DNA from 2 places in the Pseudomonas sp. RT6P73 genome. Region 1 is predicted to be linked to the other one. Evidence: predicted binding sites of a transcription regulator. Region 1 holds the regulator's gene; the other holds the start of a gene.

Region 1 (15,784 bases):
GTCAACCTTGAAGCCATTCCTGCGCCGGCCGGTACGTTGCCGGTGGTGCTCGGTTCGGGCTGGTCCGGCGTGCTGCTGCACGAAGCGGTCGGCCATGGTCTGGAAGGCGACTTCAACCGCAAGGGCAGTTCGGCCTACAGCGGGCGCATGGGCGAGATGGTTGCCTCCAAGTTGTGCACCATCGTCGATGACGGCACGCTGGCTGGTCGTCGCGGTTCCCTGAGCGTCGATGACGAAGGCACCCCGACCGAGTGCACCACGCTGATCGAAAACGGCGTACTCAAAGGCTACATGCAGGACAAGCTCAACGCGCGCCTGATGGGTGTGGCTCGCACCGGCAACGGTCGTCGTGAATCCTACGCGCACCTGCCGATGCCACGGATGACCAACACCTACATGCTGGCCGGCGAAAGCGACCCGGCGGAAATCATCGCCTCGGTGAAGCGCGGCATCTACTGCGCCAACCTCGGCGGCGGGCAGGTGGACATCACCAGCGGCAAATTCGTGTTCTCCACCAGCGAGGCGTACCTGATCGAAGACGGCAAAATCACGGCCCCGGTCAAAGGCGCGACGTTGATCGGCAACGGCCCGGAAGCCATGAGCAAGGTGTCGATGGTCGGTAACGACTTGGCGCTGGATAGCGGCGTGGGGACATGCGGCAAGGATGGGCAGTCGGTGCCGGTGGGTGTCGGCCAGCCAACGCTGAAAATTGATGCGATCACTGTGGGTGGCACAGGATCGTAAAAGGATGGAGCTTCGGGTGAATCGCTTGGCGATTCACCCGATTCGGGACTTAACGCAGACCGCGTTGAGTCTCGTCCAGCTCACGGATGTACTTGAAGATTTTACGGCTCGATGCCGGTGGCTTGTTGGTCGCCAGTTCGTGCTGGGCCTGACGGATCAGGGAGCGCAACTGCTGACGATCAGCCTCCGGGTAGTCGAGCACGAACTTCTCCAGGACCGCATCGTCGCCCGCGATCAAGCGATCGCGCCAGCGTTCCAGGCCATGGAAACGTTCGTTGTACTGCCGGGTGGAGGCATCGAGTTGATCGAGCAGAGTCAGAATGGCGTCAGTGTCCTGATCGCGCATCAGTTTGCCGATGAACATGAGGTGCCGTTTACGCGCGATATTCGCGGTGTGCTTGGGCGCATCGGCCAGTGCCCGGCGCATAGCGTCGGTCAACGGCAGTTTTGCCAGCAAGTCAGGCTTGAGCGTTGTAAGGCGCTCGCCGAGGTCAACCAGAGCATGAAGCTCGCGTTTAACCTGGGATTTGCTTTTTTCTCCCGTATCGAGGGAGTCGTCGTAAGAATCAACCATGGTGGCCGTCCGCAAAGAAACGCCGCCATGATAACCAGTCGGGGGCCGCTTGTCCGGCCCGGTCGCTCGAAGGCCCTAGCCGAAAGCAGAATTTGAGTGGAGAACAGCATGAGTGCAGTTGAAAGCGTCGGCCCACAAGCGTTGCCGGCACTGCAAGAACAAGTCGAGCAGATCATCGCTGAAGCCAAGCGTCAGGGTGCCAGTGCCTGTGAAGTGGCCGTGTCCCTGGAGCAGGGCCTGTCCACCTCGGTGCGCCAGCGTGAAGTCGAAACCGTCGAATTCAACCGCGACCAGGGCTTTGGCATCACTTTGTATGTCGGTCAGCGCAAAGGCTCGGCCAGCACGTCTGCCAGCGGTCCGGAGGCGATTCGTGAAACCGTCGCTGCTGCATTGGCCATCGCCAAACACACCTCCGAAGACGAAGCTTCCGGCCTGGCAGATGCCGCGTTGATGGCCAGGGATCTGCAGGATTTCGACCTGTTCCATGAATGGGACATCACCCCGGAGCAAGCCATCGAGCAGGCCCTGGCCTGCGAAGCCGCGGCATTTGCGGCCGACAGCCGGATCAAGAACGCGGACGGCACTACCCTCAGCACCCATCAAGGCTGCCGCGTTTATGGCAACAGCCACGGTTTTATCGGCGGTTATGCGTCGACCCGTCACAGCTTGAGCTGCGTGATGATCGCCGAGGCCGACGGCCAGATGCAGCGCGATTACTGGTACGACGTGAACCGTCAGGGCAACTTGTTGGCCGATCCGGTGAGCATCGGCCAGCGTGCCGCGCAACGGGCCGCGAGCCGGCTGGGAGCGCGTCCGGTGCCGACCTGCGAAGTGCCGGTGCTGTTCTCGGCGGAGCTGGCCGGTGGCTTGTTCGGCAGTTTCCTTTCAGCGATTTCCGGCGGCAGCCTGTATCGCAAATCGTCGTTCCTTGAAGGCACACTGGGTCAGAAACTGTTCCCGGAATGGCTGACCATCGATGAGCGTCCGCACTTGATGCGCGCCATGGGCAGTTCGGCGTTCGATGGCGATGGCCTGGCGACTTACGCCAAACCGTTCGTCGAAAAAGGCGAGTTGGTGTCCTACATTCTCGGCACCTATTCCGGTCGCAAACTCGGCATGCCGAGCACCGCCAACGCCGGTGGCGTGCACAACCTGTTCGTCACCCATGGCGATGAAGATCAGGCCGCCTTGCTGCGCCGCATGGGTCGCGGCTTGCTGGTCACCGAGCTGATGGGCCAGGGCCTGAACATGGTCACTGGCGACTACTCCCGTGGTGCGGCGGGTTACTGGGTCGAGAACGGTGAAATCCAGTTCGCGGTTCAGGAAGTGACCATCGCCGGCAACATGCGCGACATGTTCAAGCAGATTGTTGCGGTGGGTAATGATCTGGAGCTGCGCAGCAACATTCGCACCGGTTCGGTGTTGATTGAGCGGATGACCGTGGCGGGTAGCTAAACCCTCACCGTTACACAAAAGGCGCGCCCCCCATTGGGTGGCGCGCCTTTTTTATACCTGCACAACACGCATGTGGGAGCCGGCTTGCTGGCGATTGCGGTGAATCAGTCGACATCGATGATGAATGCCAGATCGCAATCGCCTGCAAGCCGGCTCCTAACAGGGGACCATACTCGTCTCTTGTGTTGGTTCTCATTATCATCTAATAATAAATCTCATTACCGAATGAGCCCGGATCATGAGTTCTGCCTTGCACGAGATGCCTTACCTCGAAAGCTGGCGCTGGATGAGTCGCCAGATCCGTTGCGCGATGGACCCCGATGAACCGCGCCTGATCGAACATTACCTGGCTGAAGGCCGGTATCTGGCGTGCTGCACGGCCACTTCTGCCTGGACCATCGCCGAAACATCTTTCCGTTTGTTGCTCGACACCGCCGCCGATGTCGCGCTGCCCTGGCATTGGCGCACTTACTGCCTGGACCAGGCCTGGCGCCCGCTGCGCGATCTGGAACGCCTCTCTCTGTGCAAATGCCGCCTCAAACGCTGGCAAAGCTACACCTGGCAACTGGCGATCTGCGAGTTGCAGCCCTCGATTCCTCTCATAGAACTGGTGCAAGGATTTTCTGATGAACAAGACTCGTATTGAGCGTGACAGCATGGGCGAGCTTCAAGTCCCGGTGGACGCGCTCTATGGCGCACAGACTCAACGGGCAGTGGATAACTTCCCGATCAGCGGCAAGCCGATGCCTGTGCAGTTCATCCGCTCGCTGATTCTGGCCAAAGCCGCCGCTGCCCGTGCCAACGTCGAGCTCAAGCAACTCAGTGAATCCCAGGGCAAAGCCATCGTCGATGCATCATTGGGTCTGCTTCAGGGCGACTTCATGCAGCATTTCCCGGTGGACATCTTTCAGACCGGTTCCGGCACCAGTTCCAACATGAACGCCAATGAAGTGATCGCCACCCTGGCCAGCCGCCTGCTCGGCGAGCCGGTGAACCCGAACGACCACGTGAATTGTGGCCAAAGCAGCAACGACATCATCCCGACCACCATCCATGTCAGCGCTGCACTGGCGTTGCATGAGCAACTGCTGCCGGCGCTGGTGCGCCTGGTGCAGGTGATCGAGCGCAAGGCTGAAGAGGTTCATCACCACGTCAAAACCGGTCGCACTCACCTGATGGACGCCATGCCGGTGCGCATGAGTCAGGTGCTCAATGGTTGGGCGCAGCAGCTCAAGGCCAACATCGGCCATTTGCAGGACTTGTTGCCGAGCCTGCAATCCCTGGCTCAGGGTGGCACGGCGGTAGGTACCGGGATCAATGCGCATCCGCAATTCGCTGCGCGGTTCAGCCAACAGTTGAGCGAACTGACCCACGTTCAATTCACACCGGGCAAGGATCTGTTTGCGCTGATCGGCTCCCAGGACACCGCAGTTGCGGTCTCCGGACAGCTTAAAGCGACAGCGGTTTCGTTGATGAAAATCGCCAACGATCTGCGCTGGATGAACTCCGGCCCGCTGGCCGGCCTCGGCGAAATCGAACTCGAAGCCTTGCAGCCGGGTTCTTCGATCATGCCCGGCAAGGTCAACCCGGTCATCCCGGAAGCCACCGCCATGGTCGCCGCCCAGGTGATCGGCAATGACACCGTCATCACCATCGCCGGTCAGTCGGGCAATTTCGAATTGAACGTGATGCTGCCGATCATCGCGCAGAACCTGCTGAGCAGCATCGAATTGCTGGCCAACTCCAGCCATCTGCTGGGTGAGAAGGCCATCGCCAGCTTCAAGGTCAATGAGACGCGGATTAAAGAGGCGCTGTCGCGCAATCCGATTCTGGTGACGGCACTCAACCCGATCATCGGTTACCAAAAAGCCGCTGAAATCGCCAAGAAGGCCTATCAGCAGGGCCGACCGGTGATTGATGTCGCCCTGGAGCACACCGACCTGACGCGCAGCCAACTGGAAGAATTACTCAACCCAGAGAAGCTCACCGCAGGCGGCGTGTAATCACTGCTACCGCTTTGGAGGCTCACCATGGAGCACTGGAAACGCACGATCGAAAGGGCTAATCGCCATTTCATGCTGGGCGAACTCATCGATGCCCGCGAGGCTTACTTGCAGGCCCTGGCCCTGGCCCAAGTGTTGTTCGAGCGCTGGGCGGATGCCGACGAAGCGGTAGCAGCCTGTGTGATTTCCCACCACAACCTGGCAGACCTGCATTTGCGTCTTAACCAGCCGGAGGAGAGCGCCGAGTATTTGTGCGCGATCCATCAGCGGTTGTTGCAGACCCTGCAGGACCCGCGCCTGGCCCCGGCCCTGCGCGAAGCCGCGTTGCGTCAAAGCAGCAAAACCTATGTCGAGCTGCTGAATTTCATCAGCGAGCATGGCGAATACCCGCGCACACACCGTTTGCTGCACACCGATACCGCATCGCCTGCGCCTCTACATCATGGAGTCCATTGAAATGGCTTTTACCTTGCCTGCCTTGCCTTACGCTTACGATGCCCTGGAACCGCATATCGATGCGCAGACCATGGAGATCCACTACACCAAGCACCACCAGAACTACATCAATAATCTGAACGCCGCGGTCGAAGGCACCGAGTTTGCCGAGTGGTCGGTGGAAAAACTGGTCGCCAGCGTCCAGCAGTTGCCGGAAAAACTCCGCGCTGCAGTGATCAATCAGGGCGGTGGCCATGCCAACCATTCGTTGTTCTGGGAAGTGATGGCGCCTCATGGCGGCGGCAAACCAGAAGGTGCGCTGGCCGCAGCGATTGATGAGCAATTGGGCGGTCTGGACAGTTTCAAGGACGTGTTTACCAAGGCCGCGCTGACCCGCTTTGGCAGTGGCTGGGCCTGGCTGAGTGTCACGCCGCAAAAGACCCTGATCGTGGAAAGTAGCGGTAACCAGGACAGCCCGTTGATGAACGGCAATACGCCGATCCTCGGCCTGGATGTCTGGGAGCACGCCTACTACCTGCAATACCAGAACCGCCGTCCGGAATACATCAACGCGTTCTACAACGTCATCAATTGGCCTGAAGTCGCTGCGCGTTATCAGGCTGCGCTGGTTTAAGTCCTCTATAAAAACAATCCAAGGCTGACTATGGGCACTGAAACACTGGCGATCGGAAGCGGGCGAATGTTTCGTTACGCGCTGGGATCGCTGTTGCTGCTGGCGGGCATGACGTTGTTGGTCGCCCATGGTCTGGCGTGGCTGGACCTCGAACCCAAACTGCTGCGCGCACTGCAGGGCGGGGCGATTTGCGCCTTGGGTACTGCGTTGGGGGCGGTTCCGGTGCTGGTGATTCGGCGGATGCCGCAGGCGGTGAGCGATACGCTGCTCGGTTTCGGTGCCGGGGTAATGCTCGCGGCGACGGCGTTTTCGCTGATCGTCCCGGGTATCTCCGCCGCTGAAAGCCTGGGGCTGACACCCTGGGCCGCCAGCGGCCTGATCAGCTTCGGCATCATGCTCGGCGCGTTCGGCCTGTTTCTGGTGGATCGAAAGGTGTCGGGCGCCTCACCGGAAATGCTCGTCGGAACGATGGAGCGGCCGGTCATCCCGCCACGGATCTGGTTGTTTGTGTTTGCCATCATTGCCCACAACATTCCTGAAGGCATGGCCGTTGGTGTCTCGGCCGGTGGTGGAATGCCGGATGCTGACAGCCTGGCCATGGGCATCGCGTTGCAGGATGTGCCGGAAGGGCTGGTGATCGCGCTGGTGTTGGCAGGGGCGGGGATGTCGCGGGTAAGGGCGTTCCTGATCGGTGCTGCATCAGGTCTGGTCGAGCCGGTCTTCGCCCTGTTGTGCGCCTGGCTGGTGAGCCTGGCCGAATTGCTGTTGCCGTTGGGGTTGGCTCTCGCGGCAGGGGCGATGCTGCTAGTGGTCACCCATGAAATCATCCCCGAGTCGCGGCGCAATGGTCACGACAAGCTGGCCAGCCTTGGGCTGCTGATCGGGTTTTGTTTGATGATGGTGATGGATACTGCACTGGCCTGAGCGGCGTCGATGTCTTTGTGGCGAGGGGGCTTGCCCCCGTTGGGTCGCGAAGCGGCCCTGGGGTTTAACGAACGTACTGCGCTGGAGAGTCGTTCTGGATGTTTTACGACTGCTGCGCAGCCGGACGGGGGCAAGCCCCCTCGCCACAAAAGCACCCGAAACCGCGGTGTTACTCGCCTTCGTCGAAGAAGTTGTTGATCAATGCGACCAGCGCATCCAGCGCTTCCTGTTCCTGATGACCTTCAGTACTCAGGTAGATTTTGGTGCCCTTGCCAGCAGCGAGCATCATCATCGCCATGATGCTTTTGCCATCGACCGTGGATTCCGGCGTGCGTCCGACTCTGATCGTGCAATCCTTGAACTGACCGGCGACACCGACGAATTTTGCCGAAGCGCGGGCATGCAAACCCAGTTTGTTGATGATTTCGATTTCCAGAGCAGGCATCGCGATGTGAATCCTTTAGCTGAGGTCGCGGTGGCGAACCTGGACGTTCTTCAGGGATTGTTGCAGGACCTGGCCCAGACGTTCGGTCAGGTAGACGGAGCGGTGATGCCCGCCGGTGCAGCCAATGGCAATGGTGACATAAGCGCGGTTGCTGGCGGCAAAGCGCGGCAACCACTTGAGCAGGTACGTGGAAATGTCCTGGAACATCTCTTCGACGTCCGGTTGTGCCGCCAGATACTCGGCCACCGGTTGATCAAGCCCGGACTGATCGCGCAGTTCCGGCTTCCAGTAAGGGTTGGGCAGGCAGCGCACATCGAACACTAGGTCCGCATCCACCGGCATGCCACGCTTGAACCCGAATGACTCCACCAGGAACGCAGTGCCGGCTTCCGGCTGGTTCAGCAGACGCAGCTTAATGGTATCGCGCAGCTGATACAGGTTCAGGTTGGTGGTGTTGACCTTAAGGTCGGCCAGGTCGGCGATCGGGCCCAGCAACTGGGTCTCGTCTTGAATCGCCTCGGCCAGCGAGCGATTGGCGTTGCTCAGAGGGTGGCGACGACGGGTTTCCGAAAAGCGTTTGAGCAACGTTTCTTCATCGGCGTCCAGATACAGCACATCACATTTGATATGCCGGCTGCGGACTTCTTCCAGCAGCTCCGGAAACCGCGATAGATGACTCGGCAGGTTGCGCGCATCGATGGATACGGCAACCAGCGGTTGTGCCAGCTCGGTATGAATCAACGCGCGCTCGGCCAGTTCCGGCAGCAATCCGGCGGGCAGGTTGTCGATGCAGTAGTAGCCGTTGTCCTCGAGAACATCGAGTGCGGTACTTTTACCTGAGCCGGAACGGCCGCTGACAATGATCAAGCGCATGATTAGTGACCGTTTTGCTCGCTCAGAACAACCTGATACAAGGCTTCATTGCTCGAGGCGCTGCGCAGTTTTTCGCGCACTTCCTTGCGATCGAGCATGCTGGCGATCTGGCGCAGTAGCTCCAGGTGCGCATCGGTGGCGGCTTCCGGGACCAGCAGAACGAACAGCAGGTCAACCGGGGCGCCGTCGATGGCGTCGAAATCGATGGGTGCATCGAGGTGCATCAAGGCACTGATGGGTGAGGTGCAACCCTTGAGACGACAGTGGGGGATGGCGATGCCGTTTCCAAAACCAGTCGAGCCAAGTTTTTCACGGGCGATCAGAGCCTCAAAGACATCTTGCATCTCCAGATCCGGTACTTCTTTATGGATAAGGTTGGCAATTTGCTCGAGGGCTTTCTTTTTGCTGCCGCCCGGCACGTTCACGAGGGAACGGCCGGGGGTCAGGATGCTTTCAAGTCGGATCATGGGTTGGGAGTGTTAACGACCGGTCGCGCCCTGGAGGAGGCTTTGGGTCTTTTCCTTATGCTTTTTGAGTTGTTTATCGAGCTTGTCGGTGAGTGCGTCGATCGCCGCGTACATATCGGTATGTTCCGCGTTGGCGACCACTTCATTCCCGGGAATATGCAGCGTGGCTTCGATTTTCTGCTTGAGCTTTTCGACCGTCATCGTGACCTGCACGTTGGTGATCTTGTCGAAATGCCTCTCCAATCGTTCGAGTTTTTCGCCGATGTAGGTGCGAAGAGGTTCGGTCACTTCCAGTTGGTGTCCACTGATGTTGACTTGCATACAGCTTCTCCTTCGTTGCCAGTGCATAAAGCGGCAGGCAGAAATGCCTGCCACTGGAACGCTGTGGCGTGGCTCTACATCAACCGCTTGCGTTCGCTCGAAGGCGCGATCCCGAGGGATTCGCGGTACTTGGCGACGGTGCGGCGAGCCACCTGAATGCCTTGTGCCTCCAGTAAACCAGCGATCTTGCTGTCACTCAACGGCTTTTTCTGATTTTCCGCGGCAACCAGTTTTTTGATGATCGCGCGGATCGCTGTGGACGAGCATTCACCGCCTTCGGAGGTGCTGACGTGGCTGGAGAAAAAGTATTTCAGTTCATATATGCCCCGAGGGGTATGCATGAATTTCTGCGTGGTCACCCGTGAAATCGTCGATTCGTGCATCCCCACCGCTTCGGCGATGTCATGCAGCACCAGTGGTTTCATCGCTTCGTCGCCGTACTCCAGGAAGCCGCGCTGATGCTCGACAATCTGGGTGGCCACTTTCATCAGGGTTTCGTTGCGGCTTTGCAGGCTCTTGATGAACCAGCGAGCCTCTTGCAACTGATTGCGCATGAAAGTGTTGTCGGCGCTGGTGTCGGCGCGGCGCACAAAGCCGGCGTACTGGGCGTTGACCCGCAGCCGTGGCACCGATTCCTGGTTCAGCTCGACCAGCCAGCGCTCATTGTCCTTGCGCACGATCACGTCAGGAACAACGTACTCGGCTTCACTGGACTCGATCTGCGAGCCCGGACGAGGGTTGAGGCTCTGCACCAGCTCGATCACCTGGCGCAGTTCATCTTCCTTGAGCTTCATGCGGCGCATCAGCTGGCTGTAGTCGCGGCTGCCTAGCAGGTCGATGTAATCAGTGACCAGACGCTTGGCTTCGGCCAGCCAAGGCGTCTTGGCAGGCAGTTGGCGCAGTTGCAGCAGCAGGCATTCGCCCAGGTTGCGGGCGCCAATGCCGGCCGGTTCGAATTGCTGGATGCGGTGCAGGACGGCTTCGATCTCGTCCAGCTCGATGTCCAGCTCCGGATCGAAGGCCTCGAGAATTTCTTCGAGGGTTTCGTCCAGGTAGCCCTGATTGTTGATGCAATCGATCAGGGTCACGGCGATCAGGCGATCGGTGTCGGACATCGGTGCCAGGTTCAGTTGCCACAACAAATGGCTTTGCAGGCTTTCACCGGCTGATGTGCGGGTGGTGAAATCCCACTCGTCGTCATCGTTGCTCGGCAGGCTGCTGGCGCTGGTCTGGTAGACGTCTTCCCACGCGGTATCGACGGGCAGCTCGTTGGGAATGCGCTCGTTCCAGTCACCTTCCTCGAGGTTATCCACCGTCGGGGCGGTTTCCTGGTAGGAGGGTTCCGAAACATCGGCGTTGGGGAGTTGTTCGGCTTTGTCGGCCAAAGGGTCGGCGTTATCGAAGTCGTCGCCTTCTTCCTGGCGTTCGAGCATCGGATTGGACTCCAGGGCCTCCTGGATTTCCTGTTGCAGGTCCAGGGTCGACAATTGGAGCAGGCGGATGGCCTGTTGCAGCTGCGGTGTCATCGTCAGCTGCTGGCCCATTCTCAAGACTAGCGATGGTTTCATGGCAGGGGCTTAACACCTTATTCGCCGGCGCACATGCGCCATCCACTACAGGGCGCCGAAGCGCCAAACATAAGCAAATTATATGCCCGAAACTGCAGCGTTTGCCTAGAGCGCTGTAACAATAAAAACTTTTAAAGTCTTGTTGACGAGCTGCCCTTGCCGATAGCTGAACATCTTTGAGGCCGGCGTTTGCCTAGAGCGCTGTAACAATAAAAAAGTATTGATTTTTTATCGAGACAAGCGCCCGGACACAGCCAGACACGTCAGCGCTTACAGGCGGAACTCATGGCCCAGATACACTTCCTTGACCAGTTCGTTGGCCAGGATGGTGGCGGAGTCACCTTCGGCGATCAGCTGGCCATCGTTGACGATGTAGGCGGTTTCGCAGATGTCCAGGGTTTCACGGACGTTGTGGTCAGTGATCAGCACGCCAATGCCTTTGGCCTTGAGGTGGTAGATGATCTGTTTGATGTCGCCCACCGAAATCGGGTCCACGCCGGCGAAAGGTTCGTCGAGCAGGATGAATTTCGGGTTGGTGGCCAGTGCCCGGGCGATTTCCACGCGGCGGCGTTCACCACCGGACAGGCTCATGCCGAGGTTGTCGCGGATGTGGCTGATGTGGAATTCCTGCAGCAGGCTTTCCAGCTCCTTGCGACGATCGGCTTTGTCGAGTTCCTTACGGGTCTCGAGGATGGCCATGATGTTGTCCGCCACCGACAGTTTGCGGAAGATCGACGCTTCTTGCGGAAGATAGCCGATACCGGCCTTTGCACGACCGTGCATCGGCTGGTGGCTGACGTCCAGGTCGTCGATCAATACGCGACCCTGATCGGCCTGCACCAGGCCAACGATCATGTAGAAGCAGGTGGTCTTGCCGGCGCCGTTAGGACCCAGCAGGCCGACGATTTGACCGCTGTCGATGGACAGGCTGACGTCACGCACGACCTGACGGCTCTTGTAGCTCTTGGCCAGATGCTGAGCTTTCAGAGTTGCCATTACTGGGCCTTTTTCTCGTCGGTTTTCGGCTTGGGCTGGATCACCATGTCGATTCGCGGACGCGACTCGGTGACCTTACTACCCGTCGCACGCCCGGCGCTCGCAAGCTTTTTCGCGGTGTCGTAGACGATTTTTTCGCCTTGGGTGACGTTGTTGTCCTTGTCGACAACTTTTGCCTTATCGATCAGCACAACGCGATTTTGCGAGGCGTGGTACTGGATAGTCACACCCCAACCCTGAACAGGCTTGGTGTCACCGGCAGTTTGCAGTTGCTCGAAGTAGGCGAGGTTGCCCACCGAAGTCACCACGTCGATGTCACCAGCCGCGGTGCGGGTGATGGTCACGGTATTGCCGGTAACCTTCATCGAACCCTGAGTAATGATCACGTCACCTTTATAGGTGGCAATGCCATTCTTGTCGTCCAGTTGGGCGTCGTCGGCCTGAATGCGGATAGGCTGCTCTTGATCGTTCGGCAGAGCCCAGGCGCTCACGCTTCCCAGTGCTGCGCCCAGACTGAGCAAAATAGGGAGAGTTTTAACGAGCCTCATACTGTCCTCTTACGTTCGATAGCAGGTGTATCCTGCTTTCTTTCAAATACGCTTTCATTCCGTTGCCTGTCGATACACCGCCAGCGCCGTCGATTCTAACGGGTTGATCGGTCTGCGCATATTGCTGCTGCGGGAACACTGTCATTCGGGTGGTGGTAATCAGGGTTTTGCGGTTTTTCTCGTCAAAACGCGTGATGCGTACCGAGTCGATCAGCTCGACCTGAGTGCCGTCCGGGTTGACTTCGCCGTGCTCACTCTGGACGTGCCACGGGAACTCGGTGCCGCGGAACATGTTCAGGTCAGGGTTGGTCAGCAACGTCACCTCGCTCACTTTCAGGTGTTCGACCTTGTCGGACGTCATTTCGTACTGCAATTTGCCGTCCGGCAGATACTGCACGCTGTGGGCGTTGAGGGCGTAATAGTCGATCGCGCTTTCATCGACCTTGACCACCGGTTTGTCGAGGAAGCGTTCCGGGCTGATGTTCCAGTAGCCGACCGCGGCGAACAACGCCGCGATGCAACCGAACACCAGGATGTTACGAATCTTTTTGCTCAGCATAATGGGCTCACAGGTACGCAGCGTTGGCCGCATCGAGGCGGCCCTGGGCGCGCAGGATCAATTCACAGAATTCGCGAGCAGCACCTTCGCCACCACGGGCCTGGGTGATGCCATGGGCGTGTTCACGCACGAAGCTGGCTGCGTTTGCTACAGCCATGCCCAGGCCAACGCGGCGAATCACCGGCAGGTCCGGCAAGTCGTCGCCCAGATAGGCGACCTGCTCATAGCTTAAGTTGAGCTGGGCCAGAAGCTCGTCGAGCACCACCAGTTTGTCTTCGCGCCCCTGGTAAAGGTGAGGAATGCCGAGATTCTTCGCTCGACGTTCGACCACAGGGGTCTTGCGGCCGCTGATGATAGCTGTCTGCACGCCGGCTGCCATCAACATCTTGATGCCTTGGCCGTCGAGGGTGCTGAACGTCTTGAATTCGCTGCCGTCTTCGAGGAAGTACAGGCGCCCGTCGGTCAGCACGCCATCGACGTCGAACACCGCGAGTTTGATCTGTTTGCCGCGTTGCAGCAGGTCCGTGCTCATTACATTACTCCCGCACGCAGCAAGTCGTGCATGTTCAAGGCGCCGACCGGGCGGTCTTCGCTGTCGACCACGACCAGTGCGTTGATCTTGTGGTCTTCCATGATTTTCAGGGCTTCGGCGGCGAGCATCTCGGCGCGAGCGGTTTTGCCGTGCGCGGTCATGACCTGATCGATAGTGGCGCTGTGGATGTCGATGCTGCGGTCCAGTGTGCGGCGCAAATCACCGTCGGTGAAGATTCCGGCCAGTTTGCCATCGGCTTCCAGGATCACGGTCATGCCCAGGCCCTTGCGGGTCATTTCCATCAGCGCGTCCTTGAGTAGCGTGCCGCGCTGGACCTGCGGCAGCTCTTGACCTGCGTGCATGACGTTTTCGACTTTCAGCAGCAGGCGTCGGCCCAGCGCGCCACCCGGGTGGGAAAACGCGAAGTCTTCAGCGGTAAAGCCGCGGGCTTCCAGCAGTGCAACGGCCAGGGCATCGCCCATGACCAGCGCGGCGGTGGTCGACGAAGTCGGTGCCAGGTTCAGCGGGCAGGCTTCGTGCTCGACGTGAACGTTGAGGTTGACCTCGGCGGCCTTGGCCAGCGCCGAATCCGGGTTACCGGTTACGCTGATCAATTTGATGCCCAGACGCTTGATCAGGGGCAGCAGGGTGACGATTTCGTTGGTGGAGCCGGAATTCGACAGGGCCAGGATGATGTCGTCGCGAGTGATCATGCCCATGTCGCCGTGACTGGCTTCGGCCGGATGCACGAAAAACGCCGTGGTGCCGGTACTGGCCAGGGTGGCGGCGATCTTGTTGCCGATGTGCCCCGATTTGCCCATGCCGACCACGACCACGCGGCCTTTGCTGTCCAGAATCATCTCGCAAGCGCGTACGAAATCTGCGTCGATATGGGGCAGCAAGCCTTGTACGGCTTCCAGTTCGAGGCGGATGGTGCGTTGCGCAGATTGAATCAGGTCGCTGGATTGGCTCATGTCAGAAATCGTATAGCCTGATGAAAAGGCGGCGATTATAGCGGTAATGATCAAAACCCTCACGCAAGTTCGTCATGCTTTGTCATTCCCTGTTACCGAATCCCCTCTAAACGAGGCTTTTTGCCTGTCATGTTGCTGAACATGGGGCGGCTTTGGCCTTGGGCGCTTGGCCTTTGCAGTGATATAGTTCGCCGCCAGTTCGGCCTGCCCGGGGAGGTATGTGCTTTCGTCAGGAAGCCAGGCGTCCGAGTGTGAGGCTGCATCGCAAGGAGTTTAGATGAGTGCCGATAACGCCTACGCGGTCGAGCTGAAGGGACTGTCCTTCAAGCGCGGTGCGCGCAGCATTTTCAATAACGTCGATATCCGTATCCCGCGCGGCAAGGTCACCGGCATCATGGGGCCTTCCGGGTGTGGCAAGACCACGCTGTTGCGATTGATGGGCGCACAGTTGCGGCCCACCAAGGGCGAGGTCTGGGTCAATGGCCAGAACCTGCCGAAGCTGTCGCGCAGCGATCTGTTCGATGCGCGCAAGCACATGGGCGTGCTGTTTCAGAGCGGCGCGCTGTTTACCGACCTCGATGTGTTCGAGAACGTCGCCTTTCCGCTGCGCGTTCATACCGAGCTGCCGGAAGAAATGATCCGTGACATCGTCCTGCTTAAATTGCAGGCCGTGGGGTTGCGTGGCGCTATCGACCTGATGCCCGACGAACTGTCCGGTGGCATGAAGCGCCGTGTCGCGCTGGCGCGGGCGATTGCCCTCGATCCGCAGATCCTCATGTATGACGAACCCTTTGTCGGCCAGGACCCTATCGCCATGGGCGTGCTGGTGCGCCTGATCCGCTTGCTCAACGATGCGCTGGGCATCACCAGTATTGTGGTCTCCCACGATCTGGCCGAGACCGCCAGCATTGCCGATTACATTTATGTGGTGGGAGACGGGCAAGTATTGGGGCAGGGCACTCCCGAGGAGCTGATGAACTCGCAGGAGCCGCGTATTCGTCAATTCATGACCGGCGATCCCGACGGTCCGGTCGCATACCACTTTCCAGCGACGGATTACCGCGCAGATCTTCTGGGGAAGCGTTGATGCGCAAGATTTCACTATTGGAACGCGTGCGTCGTTTCGGCCATGCCGGCATCGATGTGCTGGCGGTGTTCGGGCGTTCGGCGATTTTCCTGTTTCATGCCTTGCTCGGCCGCGGCGGTATCGGCGGTGGTTTTGGCCTGCTGATCAAGCAACTGCACTCGGTGGGCGTGATGTCCCTGGTGATCATTGTGGTCTCCGGGGTGTTCATCGGCATGGTGCTGGCGCTGCAAGGCTTCAACATTCTGTCCAGCTACGGTTCGGAGCAGGCGGTCGGGCAGATGGTTGCATTGACACTGTTGCGTGAACTCGGCCCCGTGGTCACGGCATTGCTATTTGCCGGGCGCGCAGGTTCGGCGTTGACCGCCGAAATCGGCAACATGAAGTCCACCGAACAGTTGTCCAGTCTGGAAATGATTGGCGTCGACCCGCTCAAGTACATCATTGCCCCACGCCTGTGGGCCGGCTTCATTTCCCTGCCGGTGCTGGCGATGATTTTCAGCGTGGTGGGCATCTGGGGCGGTTCGTGGGTGGCCGTCGACTGGCTGGGTGTCTATGAAGGTTCCTACTGGTCCAACATGCAGAACAGCGTGACGTTCACTGATGATGTGCTCAACGGCATCATCAAAAGCATCGTCTTCGCCTTCG
Region 2 (15,784 bases), 1.1 Mb from region 1:
AGGCGCTGTTCGCTTCCCGCGTCTGACGTTAGAAAGCCTTCGCGGGCAAGTCGGGTCGCCGCACCGCTCGCTCCTACAGGTTATGTGTCGTGCCCCAATGATGCGGCACACACAAAACCTGTGGGAGCGAGGCTTGCCCGCGAAGGCCGCGCCACGGTCTCAGACCTTTACCGGTGCGTAGCAATCCAGATCAACAACCCCGCCTGAAACACCGCAAACGCCACCAGACACGTAATGGTGAAACGCAGCCCGGCGTCTTCACGCTTGTACTTGCTGACCTTCTCTTCGTGCTTCTTCAGCTTCACTTCCTGCTCGGCCAGATTCTGCTCGGCCTGCTGAAGCATCTGCGCGGCTTCGAGGATTTCCACCAGTTGCAGCTTTTCGGTGTTCCAGTCACCCACCAGGTCTTCGACCTTTACTTCTTTGACGCTGCCTTTCAAATGCTGGGCGTCGGCGTAGACCACCTCAAAACCATGCACTTTCAGAAAGTGATCGCGACGCAGGCGGGTGTCTTCGTTCAACGCATCTTTATTATTCAGATCGGTGCCGTCGACGGTGTAGCCGGGCCAACGCTTTTTCGCCCAGGTGATCCCTTGAGCGGCCATGAACCGGCCGATCCCACGGTTCATCGGTTCAATCTGCAAGCCGCTTTCTGGCTCGAAATGCACACGTTTGGTGGTGTGATTGACCCACACGTCCAGATGATTCTGCTCTTTGCGCACGCGCTGGCCCGGCAGCTTGATGCTCATGCGCATCAGGCTGTGTTCCTTGCTGGTGCGATCGGCGTAACCGAATTCGACAAAGCGCAATGGCCGCCCACCGGTATTGCGGTCAGTTTGCAGCGGTGCCAGACGGAGCATTTTGTGGTGCTCGACATGGACATCCGCCCACGGCAGCTCGACCGCTGGCGGTGCGTCTTTTTCAGCAGTCGTGTCGGGTGAAGTCTGGGTATCAGTCATAACGGCGAGATCCTGTCCAAGCTCTGCTTGTCGCCAGTCATAGCGCTGGCGACAAAGGCTTATCGGCCGTTTTTTTAAAGACTGGAGGGTAACTCCGGCTTAACTGGCGCGAAGTCCGTCAATAAACCCGAGGATTCGCGCGCCGAGTTCGGCAGCCAATGGCAATTGCGGATCCTTGTAAGAAGCCATTTGCCGTTTCACGTCGTTGGGCACGATGCGCATAACGTGGTTCATGCCTTCGATCAGCGCCAGTTCGGCGTCCGGTTTGGCCGCCTTGAGCATCCTGGCGTCACCGACGCCGACCTGGATGTCGTTGCTGCCCTGGATGATCAGCGCCGGCATCTTCAATTTGGCGAACGCCGCTGCCGGGTCCTGGCGGAACAACGAAATCAGGTAAGGCTGCACGCTCGGGCGGAAAATCACCTGCAACTGTGGCGGCACATTGTCGTCGGTGTGGCCGGCCTTGAGGCTGTCGATTAGTTCATTGCTGCGCAGCATCAGAGGCGGTGGCAGGCGATTGCTCAATTGTTGACGCAACACCTCATCGATCGGCCGGGCGCTGCCGGACATGGAGATGACCGCTGCGGCATCGACGCTGGGCGCCGCGAGGCTGGCGATCAAGGCGCCTTCGCTGTGGCCCAAAAGGATCAGCGGGCCAAAACGCGGATCGCTTTTGAGCTTGCGGCCCCAGGCCTCGGCGTCGGACACGTAGGCTTCTACCGACAGATTGCGTTCGTCCGGCGTGGCCGCGAGGCTCGCCGCCACGCCGCGCTTGTCATAACGCACGCTGGCGATGTTGTGTTTGGCCAGCACCCAGGCCAGCCGCTTGAGGCTGTCGTTACGTCCGCCGTCGGGGTTGTTTCCGTCACGATCCGTAGGACCGGAGCCGGAAATGATCAGGACAACCGGCACGGGATTGTCGGATTTCGGCAACAGTAAAGAGCCGAAAAGCTCCCCGGTGCCGGTATCCAACGTGATCGGGCGTTGCAGGACAGTGGCCTGGGCAAAGCCGGTAAACAGAGTAAGGCTCAAGGCTAGAACTCGCAGCATCATCACGCCATCATTCACAAAGATGCCGGTTGGACTCGCAGGCACCCATAAGGTTCGAGGATGAACTACTTGGGTAGCCTGCGTATACTGGCGCGCATTACGTATTCAGGTTCATTTCACGGAGCGTCCTGCATGTCCGGCAATACCTACGGCAAGCTGTTCACTGTCACCACCGCGGGCGAAAGCCATGGTCCGGCGTTGGTCGCCATTGTCGACGGCTGCCCGCCGGGGCTGGAGATTTCCCTTGAGGATCTGCAGCGCGATCTGGACCGCCGCAAGCCCGGCACCAGCCGCCACACGACGCAACGCCAGGAAGCCGACGAAGTCGAAATCCTCTCCGGCGTGTTCGAAGGTCGCACCACCGGTTGCTCCATCGGCCTGTTGATCCGCAACACCGACCAGAAGTCCAAGGACTACTCGGCGATCAAGGATCTGTTCCGCCCGGCCCACGCCGACTACACCTATCACCACAAATACGGTGAGCGCGATTACCGCGGCGGCGGACGCAGCTCCGCCCGTGAAACTGCCATGCGTGTGGCCGCCGGCGCGATTGCCAAGAAATACCTGGCCACCCAAGGCATCGTCATTCGCGGCTACATGAGCCAGCTCGGCCCGATCGAAATCCCGTTCAAGACCTGGGATTCGGTGGAAGAGAATGCATTCTTCAGTCCTGATCCGGACAAGGTGCCGGAGCTGGAAGCCTATATGGACCAGCTGCGCCGTGATCAGGATTCGGTCGGCGCGAAGATCACCGTCGTCGCCGAAGGCGTGATGCCGGGCCTCGGCGAGCCGATCTTCGACCGCCTCGACGCTGAACTGGCCCATGCGCTGATGAGCATCAACGCGGTCAAAGGCGTGGAAATCGGCGCCGGTTTCGCCAGCGTCGCCCAGCGCGGCACCGAACACCGCGACGAAATGACCCCGGAAGGTTTTCTCAGCAACAACGCCGGTGGCATTTTGGGCGGCATCTCGTCCGGTCAGCCGATCGTTGCGCACCTGGCCCTCAAGCCAACGTCGAGCATTACCACGCCGGGCCGTTCCATCGACATTCATGGCAACCCGGTGGAGGTGGTCACCAAGGGCCGTCACGACCCGTGCGTCGGCATCCGCGCCACGCCGATCGCCGAAGCGATGATGGCCATTGTGCTGATGGATCACCTGTTGCGTCATCGCGGGCAGAATGCCGACGTGCGCGTGAGCACGCCGGTGCTGGGTCAGCTTTAATGGCTGATCTCACAGCCGCCAAGGTCTGACGACGTTGGCGGCGCTCCCGTACTGGCGGCTTTCCAGTTTCTATCTGTTCTATTTCGCCTTGCTCGGTTCGACAGCGCCGTTTCTGGCGCTGTACTTCGATCACCTGGGCTTTTCCAGCGCGCGCATCGGCGAGTTGGTGGCGATCCCGATGTTGATGCGCTGCGTGGCACCGAATATCTGGGGCTGGCTCGGCGACTACACCGGCCGACGCCTGGCCATCGTGCGCTTCGGTGCCGTCTGCACGCTGCTGACGTTTTCGCTGATTTTCGTCAGCAAGACGTACGCCTGGCTGGCGATGGTCATGGCCCTGCATGCGTTTTTCTGGCACGCGGTGTTGCCGCAGTTTGAAGTCATCACCCTGGCGCACTTGAAAGGGCAGACGTCGCGCTACAGTCAGATTCGCCTCTGGGGTTCCATCGGTTTCATCATCACCGTGGTCGCGCTCGGCCGGATGTTCGAATGGCTGAGCCTCGACATTTATCCGGTGGCGCTGGTGCTGATCATGGCCGGCATTGTCGTCAGCAGCCTGTGGGTGCCCAACGCTCAACCGGTGCAGGGCGAGCGAATTGCCGGAGACGGGTTTCTCAGGCAATTGCGCAATCCCGGTGTGTTGGCGTTTTACGGCTGCGTGGCGCTGATGCAAGTGAGCCACGGGCCTTATTACACCTTTTTGACGCTGCACCTTGAACGGCTCGGTTACAGTCGAGGCGTGATCGGCATGCTCTGGGCGGTCGGCGTGGTCGCCGAAGTCCTGATGTTCCTGGCCATGAGCAAAATCCTCGCACGCTTCTCGGTGCGTCGGGTGCTGCTGGCGAGTTTCCTGCTGGCGGCCGTGCGCTGGTTACTGCTGGGTTCGCTGGCCGAGTTCCTCTGGGTACTGCTGTTTGCGCAAGTGCTGCACGCCGCAACGTTCGGCAGCTTTCACGCCGCTGCCATCCAGTTCGTGCAACGTAGCTTCGGTGCGCGTCAGCAAGGTCAGGGCCAGGCGCTTTACGCCGCACTCGCCGGCACTGGTGGCGCATTGGGCGCGTTGTATTCCGGCTACAGCTGGAACGCCCTCGGGGCCACGTTCACCTTTAGTATTGCAAGCCTCGCAGCCCTGGCGGCTGCCGTTATCATTGCCACACGAATGCAAGAGGACAGGCCATGAGCCTCACCCGTGAACACCTCGCCCAGGAAATCATCGACGCCGGGCTTTTTCTGTATGGCCGCGGCTGGTCGCCGGCCACCAGCAGCAACTACTCGACCCGCCTGTCGCCGACCGAAGCGCTGCTGACCGTGTCCGGCAAGCACAAAGGCCAGTTGGGTCCGGATGATGTGCTGGCCACCGACTTGTCGGGCAACAGCCTGGAGCCGGGCAAAAAACCGTCCGCCGAAACCCTGCTGCACACCCAGCTCTACAGCTGGCGCCCGGAGATCGGCGCGGTGCTGCACACCCATTCGGTAAACGCCACGGTGCTGTCGCGCCTCACGCCCGAAGATTTCATCGAGTTCGAAGACTACGAACTGCAAAAAGCCTTCAGCGGCGTCTCGACCCACGAATCCCGGGTGCGCGTGCCGATTTTCGACAACGATCAGAACATTGCGCGTCTCGCCGCCAAGGTGCAGCCTTGGCTTGAAGCCCATCCCGATTGCGTCGGCTACCTGATTCGCGGCCACGGCCTCTACACCTGGGGCGCGCGCATGAGCGACGCACTGCGGCAGATCGAGGCGTTTGAATTTTTGTTCGAGTGCGAGTTGAAGATGCGCTCACTCTTGAACCATAAAGCATGAACCGTTAAGGAGTTGCCCTGATGAGCAGCCTGTCCGTTTACCACGTCTCAAGCCCTGACATTCCGAACAAGGTGCTGACCCATTTCGAAGACATCGCCTCGACCCTGGCCGAGCAGGGCGTGCGTTTCGACCGCTGGCAAGCCACGGCGAAAATCCAGCCCGGCGCCAGTCAGGAAGAAGTGATCGCCGCGTATCAGGAGCAAATCGACAAGCTGATGACCGAACGCGGTTACGTTACCGTCGACGTGATCAGCCTGAACAGCGATCACCCGCAAAAAGCCGAACTGCGTGCCAAGTTCCTCGACGAACACCGTCATGGCGAAGACGAAGTACGATTTTTCGTCGCCGGCCGTGGGCTGTTCACCCTGCACATCGACGATTACGTCTACGCCGTGCTGTGCGAAAAGAACGACCTGATCTCGGTGCCGGCCGGCACGCCGCACTGGTTTGACATGGGCGAGCATCCGCATTTCGTCGCGATCCGTCTGTTCAACAACCCTGAAGGCTGGGTGGCCAAGTTCACCGGCGAAGACATCGCCAACCGCTTCCCGCGTCTTGAGGACTGAGCCGATGCCGATCAAAGCGATTCTCACCGACATCGAAGGCACCACCAGCGCGGTGAGTTTTGTGTTCGACGTGCTGTTTCCGTACGCCGCCAAACACCTGCCGGACTTCGTTCGCCAGCACGCCGGGCGCGCCGATGTGGCCGAGCAACTGGCCGCCGTGCGCCGAGACAGCAACGAGCCGGGCGCTGACGTTGAGCGGGTGATCGAGATCCTGCTGGGCTGGATCGCCGAAGACCGCAAGGCCACGCCGTTGAAAGCGTTGCAAGGCATGGTCTGGGAGCAGGGCTATCAGGCCGGGCAGTTGAAAGGCCACGTTTACCCCGACGCCGTTGAAGCGCTCAAGCGCTGGCATCAGGACGGTTTCAAACTGTTTGTTTATTCCTCGGGCTCGATCCAGGCGCAAAAGCTTATCTTCGGCTGCTCGGAAGCGGGGGATTTGTCGCCGCTGTTCAGCGGCTACTTCGACACCACGTCGGGACCCAAGCGTGAAGCGCAGTCTTACGAGCGCATCACTCAGGCCATTGGGGTGGAAGCTGCGCAAATTGTGTTCCTGTCCGATATCGTCGAAGAACTGGACGCGGCGCGCGCGGCCGGCATGGCAACGTGCGGGCTGGCCCGAGAGGGCGGGGAGTTGGCGGGGCATGTGACCGTCGACAGTTTCGCGCGGATTGATCCCTCTACTTTCTAAGCCACGACGCCCATAACCTGTAGGAGCGAAGCTTGCTCGCGAAGGCGGCGTGTCAATCAGCATTAATTTCGTCTGACACACCGCCTTCGCGAGCAAGCTTCGCTCCTACAAGGGCGGGATCGGTGTGGTTCAGAAACACAACAGGCCGTGAAGCGAAAGCTCTCACGGCCTGTTTGTTTTGCAGCGTATTTATTTACACAACAACAAGGTTCACGCCGAATGATAAGTCGGCAGAGCAAACCGTTGCTGGCTTTGCAGCATGGAGATCTGCGGCAGTTCGCTGGCCTGTTCAGCCAGGTCACGGCGAATCGCACTGATCACCCACGACAGTTGATCGCCGGCATGCAATTGCTGGTAGGAAATCGAACGCTTGAACACTTTGCCTTCGGTGCTGCGCAGGGTCAGCAGAATGCCACCGTCTGGACGCGACTGGGTGTTCACTTCGAAGTTGGAGAACAGGGAGGTAAATTTTTCTTGGATCAGGCTCATGTCTATCAGCTCCGTTTGCACTTGATTGGCAAGCATGGAGAGGTAGTTGCAGTGATTGTGCCAGCACCTGATATTTTTAAAGTCTTTATAAATCAATAAGTTATGTTTGCGGTGATTTTTTGCTTTCGTGCAATCTGCATGAATGGCCATCGTGCATCCTGCATTTTGCGTGGTCGGCCACGATTCGATGGAACCAATTACACCCGCTGAGGATCGCGATCTCGAATGCTCGGAGCGCGGATACAAATCATTTCAAAAACCGCGTGTACAGCTCAAGAACCGCTGACGTATTTTCGGACCCATAGACCGCCGCCCGACAATAAAAAGATCGAACGGGAGCAAGCATGAGCGACACGATCACCTGGGGCATGATGCTCCGCAAACTGCCTTCCATTGCCAAAGCCATTCCTCGCGTGGTGAAGGGCATGAAAGTCGCCAACGTCAAGGACCCGACTCAAGCGTGTGGCCTCGGCTGGACCTTCGAACAAGCGACCTTGCGCAATCCCGATGGCCCCGCGTTGCTGCAGGGTGACGTCGCGCTGAGTTATTCACAGGTCAACCAGTGGGCCAATCGCATTGCCCATCACCTGATCGCCGAAGGCATCCGAAAGGGTGATGTGGTGGCGGTGTTTCTAGAGAACCGTCCGGAACTGCTGGTGACGATATTGGCAGTGGCCAAGGTCGGCGCGATCAGTGCCTTGCTCAATACCTCGCAAACCCGCGACACCCTGGCCCACAGCCTGAACCTGGTGGCGCCTGCGGCGATTATTGTTGGCGAAGAACTGGTCCCGGCGTTCAGCGCGGTCCGCGAACGGGTGTCGATCGAACCGACGCGCACCTGGTTCGTCGCCGATCAAGACACCTACCGTCGTCCCGGCAACGCGCCCGACGGTTTCATCAACCTGATGAGCGCCAGCGCCCAGGCGTCCAGTGAGAATCCGGCCAGCAGCCAGCAGGTTTTTTTCGACGACCCTTGTTTCTATATCTACACCTCAGGCACCACCGGATTGCCCAAGGCGGGGGTTTTCAAACACGGTCGCTGGATGCGCAGCTCGGCGAGTTTCGGCCAGATCGCCCTGAACATGCAGCCGCAGGACGTCGTCTATTGCACCCTGCCGCTCTACCACGCAACCGGGCTCTGCGTCTGTTGGGGCTCGGCGATCAGCGGCGCCGCAGGATTTGCCATCCGCCGCAAGTTCAGCGCCAGCCAGTTCTGGAATGACGTGCGCAAATACCAGGCGACCACCCTCGGCTACGTCGGTGAGTTATGCCGCTACCTGGTGGATCAACCGCCCGCTGCCGACGACAGCAAACACCGCGTGACCAAGATGATCGGCAATGGCCTGCGTCCCGGCGCATGGCGCGAGTTCAAGACGCGATTTGCGGTTGATCACATTTGCGAGCTGTACGCCGCCAGCGACGGCAACATCGGCTTTACGAACATCCTGAATTTCGACAACACCATTGGTTTTTCCCTGATGGCCTGGGAGCTGGTGGCCTACGACCACGACAGTGGCTTGCCGATGCGTAATGCCAAAGGTTTCATGCGCAAAGTCGCCAAAGGCGAGCAGGGCCTGTTGTTGGCGAGAATCGACGACAAGGCGCCACTGGACGGTTACACCGATCCGCAGAAGACCGAAAAGGTCGTGCTCCACGACGTGTTCACCAAGGGCGACCGTTACTTCAACACGGGCGATCTGCTGCGCAATATTGGTTTCGGCCATGCCCAATTTGTTGATCGGTTGGGTGACACCTACCGCTGGAAGGGTGAAAACGTCTCGACCACCGAGGTCGAGAACATTCTTCTGCAACACCCGAATATTTCTGAAGCCGTCGCGTACGGCGTCGAAATTCAGAACACCAACGGGCGTGCCGGCATGGCCGCGATCACGCCGGCGGAATCCTTGGCGACGCTGGACTTCAGCGAACTGCTGGACTTTGCCCGCCAGCAAATGCCTGCGTATGCGGTGCCGCTTTTCCTGCGGGTGAAAGTGAAAATGGAAACCACCGGAACCTTCAAATATCAGAAGACCCGCCTCAAGGACGAAGCCTTCGACCCCGGCAAAACCGGTGATGATCCGATCTACGCCTGGCTGCCCGGCACCCAGACTTACGTGCAAGTTACCGATCAGGTGTTGGCGGATATTCACGGCGGCAAGTACCGCTATTGAATGTCGCTATGGCGACTCTTGAGAAAAAAGAAGTGACAGCCTCGGGGCTGCTCGGGAAACTGTCGGCTTTCCCGAATGACAGAAAGTGGAGTTCCCGATGTCAGACCAAAGCCGCCAGATGACCCCCGAAGAAGCCGCTGAATTTGCCGAACAGGTATTCAACAAGGCGCGCGAGGGCGATGCGGCCATGATGGCTGCGTTGCTGACCAAAGGCCTGCCGCCGAACCTGCGTAACCACAAGGGCGACACCTTGCTGATGCTCGCCGCCTACCACGGTCATGTGGAGACGGTAAAAGTGCTGCTGGAACACAAGGCCGACCCGGAAATCCGCAACGACAACGGCCAGAGCCCGATTGCCGGCGCCGCGTTCAAGGGCGACCTGGCGGTGGTCAAGGCGTTGGTTGAAGGTGGGGCGCAGGTGGAAGGTTCGTCTTTCGATGGTCGTACGGCGCTGATGATGGCGGCGATGTTCAACCGCGTTGAAATCGTCGACTACCTGATCAGCAAAGGCGCCGATCCGAAAGCCAAGGATGCCAATGGCGTCACTGCGCTGGATGCCGCGAAGACCTTGGGCGCCGTCGATACCACTGCGCAATTAGAGAAATTGCTGGCGTAACCCTGTAGGAGCGAGGCTTGCCCGCGAAGGCGTAGTGTCATTCACGTTGATGTTGACTGACACTACGCCTTCGCGGGCAAGCCTCGCTCCTACAAAAAGATTTTTTTTGGCAAATTACGCTATCCTTCGCGCCCTCAAAATTCACTCGCTACAGGATCCGCCCCATGAAAGCCGCACTCGTCGAACTCATCAGCAAAATCAGCTCCGGGTGCATGAGCGATGACGAAATCCTGAAAGTCGCTGATGAAGCGGCTCAGGCCTACGCCGATCCCGAGGCTTTTCTGACGGCCAATCCGGATATTAACTACGACGACTCCTTCCCGATTCCCCTGGGCGAGTGGGTCGTTGTCGGCAGCCTCCCGGAAACCGTGCTGTTCCAGGCCGACACTTACGTAGACCTGTTCGCCCAGATCGTCGCCTCGTTCGGCCCGGGTGTTGATTTCAACATCAAACCCAAGCAACTGGCCAAGACCGAAGCCCTGACCGCGCTCAATCGGATTCAGGTGCAGATGGGCAGCATGAGCAAGGAAAACGGCGGTTACACGCTGATGAACTTCAGCCAGCTGCTCGACGACGAACTGCAAGTGGTGCTGGTCTACGGCAACGACCTGCCGCGCGTGCTCGAGTTGTGCGCCGAGGTGGGTATCACCGCCGCGCCATCGCTCGAAGCCCTGAAAATTGCGGTCCACGTTTAAAAAGCGGAACCCTCGCAAGGCCCGGCTATCCTAAGAGTGCATACCACTCTTAGGGAGCAACACCATGGGTTCCACGTTCAACGGTCTGATTGGCCTGATTATTCTTGCCCTGGATATCTGGGCAATCATCAACGTGCTGAAAAGTGGCGCCAGCACAGGGATGAAAATCGTCTGGGTGCTGCTGATCCTGCTGCTGCCGGTCCTGGGCCTGATCATCTGGGCTATCGCCGGGCCACGGGGTAATGTCCGAGTCTGAGCACGCACTCAAAGCCATCACTTTTCCCCTGTGGGAGCTAGCCTGCTAGCGATAGCGGAGTGTCAGCCACAACTTTACTGACTGACACTCCGCTATCGCTAGCAGGCTAGCTCCCACAGGGGATTGTGTTGTGTCATCAAGTGACGTTCGACCTGTCATCTTCCGCAACGTAGAATGCGCGCCTTTCCCGGTCAATCGAGCCGCTCGATTGGCCATCATGGGCGGGTAACCGTCCGTTGCCACCGCATTCATCGGAGCACTTCCCATGAGCAACATCACCACCAGCGACTACCTGGAAACCCTCTACGAAGGCTACGGCCAGCGTTTTCGCATGGAAAAACTGCTGCACGAAGTGCGCACCGAACACCAGCACCTGGTGATTTTCGAAAACCCGCGCATGGGCCGGGTCATGGCGCTGGACGGCGTGATCCAGACCACCGAAGCCGACGAATTCATCTACCACGAGATGCTCACCCACGTGCCGATCCTGGCGCACGGCACCGCCAAGCGCGTGCTGATCATCGGTGGCGGCGACGGCGGCATGCTGCGTGAAGTGGCCAAGCACCGCAGCGTCGAGCACATCACCATGGTCGAGATCGATGGCACCGTGGTCGAGATGTGCAAGGAATTCCTGCCGAATCACTCCAAAGGTGCGTTCGACGATCCACGCCTGAACCTGGTGATCGACGACGGCATGCGTTTCGTCGCCACCACCACCGAAAAGTTCGACGTGATCATTTCCGACTCCACCGACCCGATCGGTCCGGGTGAAGTGCTGTTCTCGGAAAACTTCTACCAGGCCTGCCGTCGCTGCCTGAACGAAGGCGGCATCCTGGTGACCCAGAATGGCACCCCGTTCATGCAGATCGAAGAAGTCAAAACCACCGCAGGTCGCTTGCGCAGCCTGTTCCCGGACTGGCACTTCTATCAGGCCGCCGTGCCAACCTATATCGGTGGCTCGATGACCTTTGCCTGGGGCGCGACCAACACCGCCTATCGCAAGTTGTCCCGTGAAACCTTGCAGCAACGCTTCGCCGGCAGCGGCATCATCACCCGCTACTACAATCCGGAAATCCACATCGGCGCCTTCGCCTTGCCGCAATACGTGCTGCAAGCGGTGAACAAGCCAAGCAACGACTAAACTGTACTCATACCCCCTGTAGGAGCGAAGCTTGCTCGCGAAAGCGGTAATTCAGTCAATACACATGTCGACTGAAACACCGCTTTCGCGAGCAAGCTTCGCTCCTACAGGTCCTGTGTTTTTCATGCAGCGGGCGGTAATCCGTGGGAACGATCAGTCAGGCCAAAAGTCCAGATGGTTGTAAGCCCATTTGCGGGTTTGTTCGAGGAGGCACTGATGCAAAAGTGGAAAATCACTTTCGTGGATGATCACGGTGAAACAGTCGATGAAGTCTTCGAGTGCGAGGAGTGCCCGGATAACGAGAAAGCCGCAAAACTCCTCAAGGAACGTCTTTTTCCTGTTGCCGCCGAGCTGGATCTGAATGATCTGGAAGGGCGAACCGCCGACGCAAGCGTCAAAAGTCTCAAGACCCAGAACAGCATACAAATCCTCGGCATCACGCCAATCTGAATATCTCCTGTCTCAATCCTATCCAGGCCTTGGCAGCGCCTCTGTCTTGGGGCTACTCTGCAATCGAGATCAGCGAACGGATCGCTAAGGTCTGGTCTTGTCAGCTACATGCTTGCTTCCCACCGGCAACGTGGTTGCCGCATCGCTCGCACCAATCGGTTGCGAGTGCCGGGAATACGGAAAGTCTATCCATCAATATGAGGGGGACGTTTCATGAGCACAGCCTATCAAGAAGACATCAGCAGCAGCGTGCTGCGCCGCATGAAAGAAGGCGGTTTCGACTTTTCACGATTCCACCCCATCGAGTTCTACGCCATTTTCCCGGACGAGGAGCGGGCACGCAGGGCGGCAGGGCATTTCCGTGGTGAATCCTTGAATGCGCAGATCAGCGTGCGCGATGACGGCGCGTGGAATCTGGAGTTGAGCAAAGTGATGTACGCCACCTATGGCGGCATCGGCGACTTCGAGCAGGACTTCGAGGCAGTGGTCGAGCCTCTGGGCGGCATCATCGAAGGATGGGGCGTCAAGCAGGAGGTACGAGGGCTACTCGCATAACCTTATGAACAGTGACAACGCTCAGCAACGGCTGGCCTTCGGGTTGGCCGTTTTCGTTGGTGGCGATCAGAAAAGCCCCCTCGGCAAAACCCTGAAACAAGAATCCGGCGCAAAAAAAACCGCCTGAGCAGGCGGCTAAAGGGAAGTTCGGTCAGGTTTTGCAGCGGATGCGCGGATTATCCGCATCGACTCCCGGGCAGTGAAATCAACTCTGACTATGCTGGTGATAGGCGACAACGTCGCCTTGCAATGAAGCGGGGGCGATCAGCTTGGAGCGTTTGCTGCACAGGATTGGTGCGGTGCAAACGGCTTCATTATCCAACTGGTTGATAACAAAGCGTTTCTGCCGATGGCACGGGCCTTGCGAAGGCCTGGATGTCCGGGTGACAAGGAGTACGGCATGATCCGCACCTATTTTGATGAGATGTACGATGCCGGCGGCCAGGTCCGCCCGCATTATCGGGAGTTTGCCCGTTGGCTGGCCGAGACGCCTGACGAGCTCTTGGCACAACGGCGACGCGAGGCCGATCTGCTGTTCCATCGTGCCGGGATTACCTTCACGCTCTACGGGGACGAGCAGGGCACAGAGCGCCTGATTCCTTTCGATACCATCCCGCGCAGCATCCCCGCCAGTGAATGGCGGATCGTCGAGCGCGGCTGTATCCAGCGGGTCAAGGCGTTGAACATGTTCCTCGCCGACCTCTACCACGAGCAGCGCATCATCAAGGCCGGCATCATCCCGGCCGAGCAAGTGCTGGCCAACGAGCAATACCAGTTGGCGATGCAAGGGCTGGATCTGCACCGCGATATCTATTCGCACATCTCCGGTGTCGATCTGGTGCGCGATGGTGACGGCACGTACTACGTGCTCGAAGACAACCTTCGTACTCCCAGCGGCGTGAGCTATATGCTCGAAGACCGCAAGATGATGATGCGGCTGTTTCCCGAGTTGTTCTCGGCCCAGCGCATCGCACCGATCGACCATTATCCGAACCTGCTGCTCGACACCCTGAAAAGCTCCAGCCCGATCGATAACCCGAGCGTGGTGGTGCTGACGCCGGGTCGCTTCAACAGCGCGTTTTTCGAGCATGCCTTCCTGGCGCGGGAGATGGGCGTTGAGCTGGTGGAAGGCGCAGACCTGTTCGTGCGTGACGACAAGGTGTTCATGCGCACCACGGACGGACCAAAAGCCGTCGACGTGATCTACCGTCGCCTCGACGATGCGTTCCTCGATCCGCTGGCGTTCAACCCGGACTCGATGCTCGGCGTTCCAGGGCTGCTGTCGTCTTATCGCTCCGGCAATGTGGTGCTGGCGAATGCCATCGGCACCGGGGTTGCGGACGACAAGTCGGTGTATCCGTTTGTCACGGACATGATCCGTTTCTATCTCGACGAAGAACCGATCCTGAAGAACGTGCCGACGTTCCAGTGTCGCAATCCTTCTGAACTGTCCCACGTACTGGCCAATCTTCCAGACCTGGTGGTCAAGGAAACCCAGGGCTCCGGCGGTTACGGAATGCTGGTGGGGCCGGCGGCGACGGCGGCGGAAATCGAGTCGTTCCGCGCGCGGATCAAAGCCAAGCCTCACGCGTATATCGCGCAACCGACGTTGTCCCTGTCGACCTGTCCGACCTTTGTCGAAAACGGCATCGCGCCGCGCCACATCGACCTGCGTCCGTTTGTGTTGTCTGGCCGCGAAACCCGGGTTGTGCCCGGCGGTTTGACCCGTGTCGCCCTGCGTGAAGGCTCCCTGGTGGTGAATTCCTCACAGGGCGGCGGAACCAAGGACACCTGGGTGGTCGAGGATTGAAGGAAGCTTGCCATGTTAAGTAGAACTGCCTCGGATTTGTATTGGATGTCGCGTTACCTGGAGCGGGCGGAAAACCTCGCACGGATGCTCGACATCAGTTATTCGCTGTCACTGATGCCGCAGGATGGTCGCGGTGACGGTCTGCACGAACTGGCCATGCCGCTGCTGATCACCGGCACCCTGGATGATTACCTGGAGCGCCACGGTGACTTGCACGCCGAACGGCTGCTGCATTTCTTTGCCCTGGACGCGGCCAACCCGGCAAGCATCTACAGCTGCCTCGGCTCGGCGCGGGCCAGTGCTCATGCAGTGCGTGGGCGAATCACCGCCGACATGTGGGAAAACATCAACGCCACGTGGCTGGAAATTCGCGGAATCGCCGAACAGGGCTTGAGTCGCTACGGCATGAGCCGCTTTTGCGAGTGGATCAAGGAACGTTCGCACCTGTTCCGTGGCGCGTCCTACGGCACGATCATGCGTAACGATGCGTTCCGCTTCATTCGCCTGGGAACGTTTATCGAACGGGCCGACAACACGTTGCGCCTGCTCGATGCCCGTTACGAAATGGCCGGCGACCAGGCCGAAGCGGTCAGCGATGGCACGGCTCACGCGTATTACCAGTGGAGCGCTTTGTTAAGGGCGTTGTCGTCTTTCGAGGCGTACACCGAGATCTATCGCGACGCACCCGGCGCCCGGCATGTGGCCGAATTGTTGTTACTACGCGCTGACGTTCCCCGTTCGTTAAGGGCCTGCACCGAAGAAATCGACCAGATCCTCGCCCAACTGCCGGGGGCCAATGGCCGTCCTGCGCAACGTCTGGCGGCGGAGATGGACGCGCGCCTGCGCTACACCGGCATCAACGAAATTCTCGACGAAGGCCTGCACGCCTGGCTGACTGAATTCATCCCGCTGGTGCGCCAGTTGGGTAACGCCATTCACAGTTCCTACCTGGAGGCTGCATGAGACTTTCCATTAGCCACGAAACCACCTATCACTACGAAGATCAGGTGCGGGCGAGCATCCAGTACTTGCGGCTGACACCCCACGACAGCGAGCGTCAGCACGTGCTCAGCTGGCAACTCGACCTGCCACGCCCGGTGCGCGCGCAACTCGATCCGTTCGGCAACATTCTCCATGTATTGACCATGGATGAGCCGCACGAGGCGATCATCATCGGTGCCCGTGGCCAGGTGGACATCGACGAACTGCGTGAAGCCGAGCATGAGAGCCAGTCGGCGCTGCCGTTCCTGCGCTTCACGCGCCTGACCGAAGCTGACGAAGCTTTGCGTGCGTTCGCCGAGAAGGAGTGCA

The links. The regulator sigma-54, encoded in region 1, starts transcription at its own class of promoters, with help from an activator protein. The targets are predictions, from matches to a motif close to ANTGGCATNNANNTTGCTNT.
Region 2: a site for sigma-54 is predicted at 13,012-13,031, ahead of ACYZT6_RS07320 (circularly permuted type 2 ATP-grasp protein). Genes of this name have one in related genera too.

What each region holds. Positions count from the first base shown of each region.
Region 1 covers NZ_JBUBUV010000002.1:412,160-427,943, forward strand. The annotation lists gene tldD (metalloprotease TldD) at 1-744, shown strand, start outside; gene yjgA (ribosome biogenesis factor YjgA) at 794-1,318, opposite strand; gene pmbA (metalloprotease PmbA) at 1,427-2,773, shown strand; gene ACYZT6_RS02050 (FagA protein) at 3,012-3,419, shown strand; gene ACYZT6_RS02055 (class II fumarate hydratase) at 3,400-4,776, shown strand; gene ACYZT6_RS02060 (hypothetical protein) at 4,804-5,232, shown strand; gene ACYZT6_RS02065 (superoxide dismutase) at 5,234-5,845, shown strand; gene ACYZT6_RS02070 (ZIP family metal transporter) at 5,876-6,769, shown strand; gene ACYZT6_RS02075 (HPr family phosphocarrier protein) at 6,939-7,214, opposite strand; gene rapZ (RNase adapter RapZ) at 7,230-8,087, opposite strand; gene ptsN (PTS IIA-like nitrogen regulatory protein PtsN) at 8,090-8,554, opposite strand; gene hpf (ribosome hibernation-promoting factor, HPF/YfiA family) at 8,567-8,875, opposite strand; gene ACYZT6_RS02095 (RNA polymerase factor sigma-54) at 8,950-10,443, opposite strand; gene lptB (LPS export ABC transporter ATP-binding protein) at 10,714-11,439, opposite strand; gene lptA (lipopolysaccharide transport periplasmic protein LptA) at 11,439-11,987, opposite strand; gene lptC (LPS export ABC transporter periplasmic protein LptC) at 11,974-12,546, opposite strand; gene ACYZT6_RS02115 (KdsC family phosphatase) at 12,554-13,078, opposite strand; gene ACYZT6_RS02120 (KpsF/GutQ family sugar-phosphate isomerase) at 13,078-14,052, opposite strand; gene ACYZT6_RS02125 (ATP-binding cassette domain-containing protein) at 14,330-15,139, shown strand; gene mlaE (lipid asymmetry maintenance ABC transporter permease subunit MlaE) at 15,139-15,784, shown strand, end outside.
Region 2 covers NZ_JBUBUV010000002.1:1,469,155-1,484,938, forward strand. The annotation lists gene prmB (50S ribosomal protein L3 N(5)-glutamine methyltransferase) at 1-26, shown strand, start outside; gene ACYZT6_RS07245 (hypothetical protein) at 168-959, opposite strand; gene ACYZT6_RS07250 (alpha/beta hydrolase) at 1,059-2,012, opposite strand; gene aroC (chorismate synthase) at 2,142-3,233, shown strand; gene ACYZT6_RS07260 (MFS transporter) at 3,268-4,413, shown strand; gene ACYZT6_RS07265 (methylthioribulose 1-phosphate dehydratase) at 4,410-5,036, shown strand; gene ACYZT6_RS07270 (1,2-dihydroxy-3-keto-5-methylthiopentene dioxygenase) at 5,057-5,602, shown strand; gene mtnC (acireductone synthase) at 5,607-6,290, shown strand; gene ACYZT6_RS07280 (DUF3509 domain-containing protein) at 6,501-6,779, opposite strand; gene ACYZT6_RS07285 (long-chain-acyl-CoA synthetase) at 7,124-8,950, shown strand; gene ACYZT6_RS07290 (ankyrin repeat domain-containing protein) at 9,048-9,566, shown strand; gene ACYZT6_RS07295 (hypothetical protein) at 9,731-10,261, shown strand; gene ACYZT6_RS07300 (PLDc N-terminal domain-containing protein) at 10,326-10,517, shown strand; gene speE (polyamine aminopropyltransferase) at 10,783-11,658, shown strand; gene ACYZT6_RS07310 (hypothetical protein) at 11,875-12,108, shown strand; gene ACYZT6_RS07315 (ribonuclease E inhibitor RraB) at 12,322-12,663, shown strand; gene ACYZT6_RS07320 (circularly permuted type 2 ATP-grasp protein) at 13,064-14,473, shown strand; gene ACYZT6_RS07325 (alpha-E domain-containing protein) at 14,486-15,436, shown strand; gene ACYZT6_RS07330 (transglutaminase family protein) at 15,433-15,784, shown strand, end outside.